Regions from separate parts of the Plantactinospora sp. BC1 genome, predicted to be linked through region 2. Evidence: riboswitches for the same ligand, from Rfam matches in the RefSeq annotation. Region 2 holds a riboswitch; the other holds the start of a gene.

Region 1 (3,459 bases), 3.2 Mb from region 2:
GCTACGGGCACGGGCTGCCGGCCGTACCCGTCGGTCAGCTCGCCCTCTGCGCCGCGCTGGCCGCCTCGGCGGCGGTGCTGGCCAGCCTGCCGCCGGCCCGGCGGGCCGCCCGGGCGCCGATCGCCGCCACCCTCGGCGACGAGGGATAGCGATCCGGTCGTTTACCGGATGGGACGACCTCACCGGCCGGCAGTATCGACGGCGGGGGCGACCGGGACGGAAGGAGGCGGGTTGGGGGCCGGGCACGACCACGGGGAGCGGTTGACCTGGGCGGCGGAACGACACCGGGGACGGCTCTGGGCCGCCTTCGGGCTGCTCGCCGTCCTGATGGTGGTCGAGACGGTCGCCGCGCTGGTCACCGGCTCGCTGGCGCTGCTCTCCGACGCCGGGCACATGTTCACCGACGTGCTCGGGATCGGGATGGCGCTGGCCGCGATCACGGCGGCCCGGCGGGCGGTCGGTGACCCGCAGCGCACCTTCGGCCTCTACCGCCTGGAGGTGCTGGCCGCGCTGGCCAACGCGGTACTGCTGTTCGGGGTGGCGCTCTACGTGCTGGTCGAGGCGGTACGCCGGTTCGACGACCCGCCCCGGGTGGCGGCCGGCCCGATGCTGGTGGTGGCCACGCTCGGCCTGCTGGCCAACGTCGCCGCCTTCGGCCTGCTCCGGGCCGGTGCGCGGGAGAGCATCAACCTGCGCGGCGCCTATCTGGAGGTGCTCGGGGACCTGCTCAACTCGGTGGGGGTGATCGTCGCCGCCGTGGTGATCATCCTGACCGGCTGGCGCTGGGCGGATCCGATCGTGGCGCTGGCGGTCGGGCTCTTCATCCTGCCCCGCACCTGGCGGCTCGGCCGCAGCGCCGTACGGATCCTGGTGCAGGCCGCGCCCGAGCACCTCGACGTGGCCGCCGTACGGACCCGGCTGGCCGGGGTGCCCGGCGTCTGCGACGTACACGACCTGCACGTCTGGACCCTCACCTCCGGGATGGAGGTGGCCTCGGCGCACCTGAGGCTGGACCGCGACGCGGAGGTCGGTACCGTACTCGCCGCGGCCCGGTCGGCACTGCGCGAGGACTTCCACATCTCGCACGCCACGCTCCAGGTCGAGCCGAACACCGCTCCCGGGGGCTGCGGTCCCACCGACTGGTGACCGGCAGCCACGTCGCGTCACGCATGGTCAGCCCGAGACGCCGCTCTCCCGGGTCCGCCGACCGTCGAGACTCACCGATAGTTAGCGGCATCTTAAGTTTCCGGCGGGCGCTGGACATCTTTGTCCGGATACATCCGCCCAACTGGGAAAATCGCGAATCTAACTCCGGCAACGCCACGTATCCCCGGACGGCGACTGCCGGTAAGCTCGGCTCCGGTCTCCGCCGGGCGGCGCCCTCCGGCGCCTGCGGGGACCGTCGCCTAATCGCACGCGCGAGCCGGGGAACCACGTACCAGGGGTGTATCCGCGCCAGCGGTAGGGATCTTCCGTCCCGAACCCGTCAGCTAACCCGGTCGGCGGCTGACGGAAGGACATTGTCATATGCCGTTCCTGGCACCCACCCGACACGCTCCGGCGTCCGCGCGGAGCGCCACGAGACCGTACCGGAAGGCCGCGACCACCGCGGCCCTCGCCCTGGGCATGGTCCTCGCGGCACTCGGCGGCGCACCCGCGCACGCGGCACCGGAGTACGCGACCCCCGGGGCGCTGGCCGCGGCACCCGGCGGCGACGACATCGACGGAGGCACGGACAGCCTGCGCGAGCAGCTCCAGGCCGCCAGCAAGGGCTATCTGACCGCCAAGACCAAGTTGGACAACTCCGTCAAGCGGCAGAAGGAACTGAACCAGCAGCTCGCCACGCTGCGCACCGAGGTGACGACCCGGAGCGAACGGGTCGCCGAGATGGCCGGCATGGCGTACCGGACCGGTCGGCTCGGACAGGTCTCCGCGCTGCTCAACAGCGGATCTCCGACCAGCCTGGTGGACCGGGCCGCCGCACTCGACACGATCTCGGCGAACGAGAGCCGGGAACTGCGCGGGCTGCGGGAGAGCCTGGACAAGGAGACCCAGGCCAAGGCGGCGCTCGACAAGGAGATCGGCGAGCAGCGCAAGCAGGTCGAGGTGATGGAGACCCGCAAGAAGCAGGCCGAACGGGCGCTGGCGGCGGCGAACAACAGCGGCGGTACCGGCTCGGGAGTCAGCGGCAGCGGGGGCGGGTCGGCCCGACCGGCACCCCGCAACGCCGACGGCTCCTTCCCCGACGAGTCGTGCAGTCTCGACGACCCGACCACCGACGGCTGCATCACCGCGCGCACCCTGCACGCGTTGAAGCAGGCCCAGGCGGCCGGCTTCACCCGGTTCGTCTCCTGCTTCCGCAGCGGAGGCAGTGGCGAGCACCCGAAGGGTCAGGCCTGCGACTTCGCCGCCCAGAAGAACGGGTTCGGCGGAGTGGCGACCGGCGGCGACCGGACGTACGGCAACAACCTGGCGGCGTACTTCGTGCGGAACGCCGATCGACTGGGCGTGCTGTACGTGATCTGGTTCAAGCAGATCTGGCTGCCGAGCAGCGGTTGGAAGACGTACAACGGGGGCAACGGTGACCCGTCCAGCGACCACACCAACCACGTACACCTGTCGATGAACTGATCCACCGCGCCACGCACCATCGCGAACCGCCGGCACCGCCCGCCACCCCTGGGCAGTGCCGGCGGTTCTCGCTCTCAGCAGCCGATCCGGGTCGAGCCGAGCGCCACGTCGTCGAACCAGAGCGTGTTCGCGCCCTCGCCGTAGCTCTCCCAGCCCAGCCGCAGGTCGGTCAGGTTGGGCCGCCAGTTGGCCCGGTTGTACCACTGCCCGTCGACGTCGTGCGTGGGCGTACCGTCGGCGGTCAGCCCGGTCACCGCGGTCCCGTTGACCCAGGTGGAGAGCCGGCCCTGCGCGCCGTCCACCATGAACTCCAGGCAGGTCCACTGGTTGACCGGCAGCGGCGCGCTGAGCGCGACGCCGTTCGGGCTCTGCTCCGGCAGGGTGGCGTCGTCCGACGCACGGTTCCATTGCAGGGCCCGGTTCTGCCCGCCCATCCGCAGGTCACGGTTGCCGTCGGCGGCGTCCCGCATGGCCAGGAAGGTCACGTGCGAGGTCGGCAGCGCGGTGGTGTGCCGGACCCAGAGCCGGGCGTAGCGCACCGCCCCGACGCTGCTCAGATCCCGGGTGGAGCCGACGAAGACGTGGTTGCAGTAGCCGACGGCGCCGTTGATGCGTACCGACCGGGTGCCCTGGTGTGCGACCGAGGTGTCGATGCTGGCGGTGCCGCTGCCGGAGCAGTCCGGGTAGCTGACGCTCCAGTCGCCGGAGGGTGCGGTGCCGGTCTGGTTCTCGAAGCCGTCGCAGAGCACCGCGCCACCGCAGCCGCCGCTCGGCGGCGGGGTGGTCGGCGGCCGGGTCGGCGGCGGCGTCAGCGTCGGCGGGACGCTG
Region 2 (3,459 bases):
GCGGCGACGATGTCCAGTAGGGAGACCGCCTCCGGGGCCCGGGCCAGCCGGAAGCCTCCGCGCGGCCCCGAGGTCGAGGTCAGGATCCCGGCCCGGACCAGGGCTTGGAGCTGCTTGTTCAGGTACGCCGGCGGCAGCTCGTAGAACGCCGCGAGGGTACCGGTCGGCACCGGGTCGTCCAGCCAGCTCAGGTTGAGGCACGTGTGGAGGGCCCATTCGACGCCCTGGCTCGTCCGCATAATTCTGGACTTTACACGTCCAGAAACTGTGACGCCCGCCATGATCACTAGCGCGACCAATTCTGGATATCTAGTGTCTAGGAATCAGCGAAGCAACGAAGGAGCCGACAATGACCCTGGTACGCGCAGCCGAAGCCGAGGTTCTGGAGAGCGACCCGGCCAGCGTGATCACGCTGCTACTCGATCCCGAGCACACCGGCGGCACCCTGACCAGCAACCGCACCCTGCTCAAGAGCGGCACCGACGGCGCCCCGCCGCACCTGCACACCCGCTCCGGCGAGCTGTTCTTCGTGCTCGACGGCGCCCTCGAAATGCTCGTCGGCGACGAACTGCACACCCTGCACAAGGGAGACACGCTCTTCGTCCCGCCGCACACCCCGCACGCCTTCGCCCCCGCCGACGGCCAGGACGCCGACTTCCTCGTCGTGCTCACTCCCGGCAAGCCCCGGTTCGACTACTACCGGCTCCTCGACCGGGTGCACCAGGGCGAAGCCACCTGGCAGGAGGTTGGCCAGACCCAGGACCGCTACGACAACCACTACGTGGAGAGCCCGGTGTGGACGGCACGCGGCTGACCACGACCTGAGGTGACAGCGGTGGAATCGGGTCGGGCGGCCGAGGATGGCCACCCGGCCCGGTGTCGGGTGGCTACTCGACCAGGCGGTCCCGCCTGATCTTGTAGACCCCGTACAGGCTCTCCAAGCCTCCAACGACCATCAGCACCACGCCGAGCTTGGTGGGCGTGAAGATGACCACATGCTCGTCCGGTCCGAACAGCCGGAGCGCCAGTCCCACCACAAAGGTGGCCAGGCCGGTGAGCAGCGTCTTACGGGCTGAGGACATCGAGGATCCCTGCTGGAGAAGAGGGGCGGGAGGATCTTCGAAAAGCCTAGTCAGGCCCGCTATCCCCAGCCTCCTGCCGGTTGAGGAAACCGGACTACATCCTTCGACCGACACCACACCGGCCCCCGCCTCCGAGGGCTGCCCGGCGCCTCGACCGGCACGTCGCCCATGAAGCAATTTCCACGGCGGATCACTCCGAAATCCACCTGTTCGACCCAGTTGATCAGGTAGGCTGACCCCGGTTTCGCCCGGTGGCGCACCCCTCCGCGCCGGCGTGACCGCCGCCGAATCACTTTCGGGTGAGCCGGGGACCCAGGTAGGTGGGGTGAGTCCGCAACCGCGGTAGGGACTTGTTCCGTCCCGAACCCGTCAGCTAACTCGGTAGGCGGGCGACGGAGGGACATGCATGACGGGATCCACACGTCGGCGGTTTCCGCTGGCCCTGGCCCTGCTCGCCACGTTCGGCGCGCTCGCCGGGGCAGCACTCCGGCCCGGCGTGGCGGAGGCGAACAGCCCCGCCGTCCTCGGCGACGAAGGCGACACCCCGCTCCTACGGGACGTGCTCGAATCGACCGGCCGAGGTTACCTACAGGCCAGAAACGCGCTGGCCAACGCGAAAGCTCGACAGGCGAAGATCGTCGCCGAGCTACGCCGGGTCGAGGAACGCATCGCGCAGTTGCGGCCCCGGGTGGAGCAGGTGGCCCGGACGGCGTACCAGACCGGCCGGATCGGCCCGGTGCTGGTACTGCTGCACAGCGGCTCGGCCGACGAACTCCTGGAGCGCGCCCGTGGCCTGGAGGCGGTGGCGCTGCGGGACAACGACGTACTGCGCGCACTCGGCCAGGCCCGGGAGCGGGCCGCGCGGGCGAAGCAGGCGCTCGACGCCGAGGTGGTCGAGGAGCGCCGCCAACTCGCCATCATGCTGCGGCAGAAGCAGGCCGCCGAGCGGGCGCTGGCCCAGGTCGGCGGCGCCTCCACCGGAGGCTTCGTCAACGCGAGTTCGCCGGTGGCCCGACCCGCGCCACGCGCCGCCGACGGCTCCTGGCCACCACAGTCGTGCAGCCAGCCCGACCCGACCACCACGGGCTGCGTCACACCACGCACCCTGCACGCCTACACCGAGGCACGCCGGGCCGGCTTCGGCCGCTTCACCGGCTGCTACCGCTCCGGCGGCCCGTACGAGCACCCGAAGGGGCGGGCCTGCGACTTCTCCGCCGAGGCGGGTGGCTTCCGAGGTGCCGCCACCGGCGCCGACCGGACGTACGGCAACAACCTCGCCGCGTTCTTCGTCCGCAACGCCGACCGGATCGGGGTGCTGTACGTGATCTGGTACCGGCAGATCTGGTTGCCGACGATCGGCTGGAAGTCGTACGGCGGCGCACACGGCGACCCGTCCAGCGACCACACCAACCACGTACACCTGTCGCTGGTCTGACGGCCGGGGGAACACCCCCCGGCCGAGCGGACCGTCGGGACGGGAGGGTCAGGTCGGTTCGCTCTCCGGGGTACGTCGGACCGGGGCGCGGCCGGCCGGTTGGGCGGGCTGCGGGCCCGTCGGGCGGGCCGGCGGGATCGGCCGGGTCACCGGCTCCAGGCAGGTGATCCGGACCTTCTCCCCGTGGTGCAGCAGTTCGAGGGCGTCGTCCGGCTCGCCGTCGCGCAGCTCGTACGTCGCCTCGCGCGGCCGGACGTCCACCCGCAGGTGCACGCCCCGGTAGCGGAGCGAGAACTCCAGCCGGTCGATCCGGCTCGGCAGCCGGGGTGCGAAGGAGAGTGTCGCGGTGTGGTCGCGCATCCCGCCGAACCCGGCCACCAGGGCGATCCACGCCCCGGCCAGGGAGGCGACGTGCACGCCGTCCCGGGTGTTCTGGTTGAGGTCGTGCAGGTCCATCAGGGCCGCCTCGCCCAGATAGTCGTGCGCGAGCTCCAGGTGCCCGGTCTCGGCCGCCAGCACCGCCTGGGTGCACGCCGACAACGACGAGTCGCGGACCGTACGCCGCTCGTAGTAGGCGAAGTTCGCCGCCTTCTCCTCGTCGCTGAACGCGTCGCCGCGCCAGTGCATCGCCAGCACCAGGTCGGCCTGCTTGATCACCTGTTTGCGGTACAGGTCGAAGTAGGGGTAGTTGAGCAGCAGCGGGTACTGCTCCGGCGGGGTGCTCGCGAAGTCCCACTCCTGGAAGCGGGTGAAGCCCTCCACCTGCGGGTGCACGCCCAGCTCCGGGTCGTACGGGACGTGCATGTCGCGCGCGGCGTCCCGCCAGGCGGCGGTCTCCTCGTCGTCGACGCCGAGCTTCCAGGCCTCCTCGCCGTGCCGGGCGGCGGCGTCGGCGGCGGCCAGCAGGTTCCGCTGGGCCATCAGGTTGGTGTAGACGTTGTC

What was found. Region 2 has a riboswitch for cyclic di-AMP ahead of C6361_RS19770 (hypothetical protein). Riboswitches for the same ligand answer to the same signal wherever they lie in the genome.
Region 1: it holds a riboswitch for cyclic di-AMP, as region 2 does, so the genes downstream of both, C6361_RS33905 (coiled-coil domain-containing protein) here and C6361_RS19770 (hypothetical protein) in region 2, are expected to answer to the same signal.

What each region holds. Positions count from the first base shown of each region.
Region 1 covers NZ_CP028158.1:7,723,862-7,727,320, forward strand. The annotation lists gene C6361_RS33895 (ABC transporter permease) at 1-149, shown strand, start outside; gene C6361_RS33900 (cation diffusion facilitator family transporter) at 232-1,146, shown strand; cyclic di-AMP (ydaO/yuaA leader) riboswitch at 1,394-1,521, shown strand; gene C6361_RS33905 (coiled-coil domain-containing protein) at 1,528-2,631, shown strand; gene C6361_RS33910 (cellulose-binding domain-containing protein) at 2,706-3,459, opposite strand, start outside.
Region 2 covers NZ_CP028158.1:4,531,787-4,535,245, reverse strand. The annotation lists gene C6361_RS19785 (Rrf2 family transcriptional regulator) at 1-239, opposite strand, end outside; gene C6361_RS19780 (cupin domain-containing protein) at 350-814, shown strand; gene C6361_RS19775 (DUF5708 family protein) at 888-1,082, opposite strand; cyclic di-AMP (ydaO/yuaA leader) riboswitch at 1,355-1,485, shown strand; gene C6361_RS19770 (hypothetical protein) at 1,489-2,517, shown strand; gene C6361_RS19765 (glycoside hydrolase family 65 protein) at 2,566-3,459, opposite strand, start outside.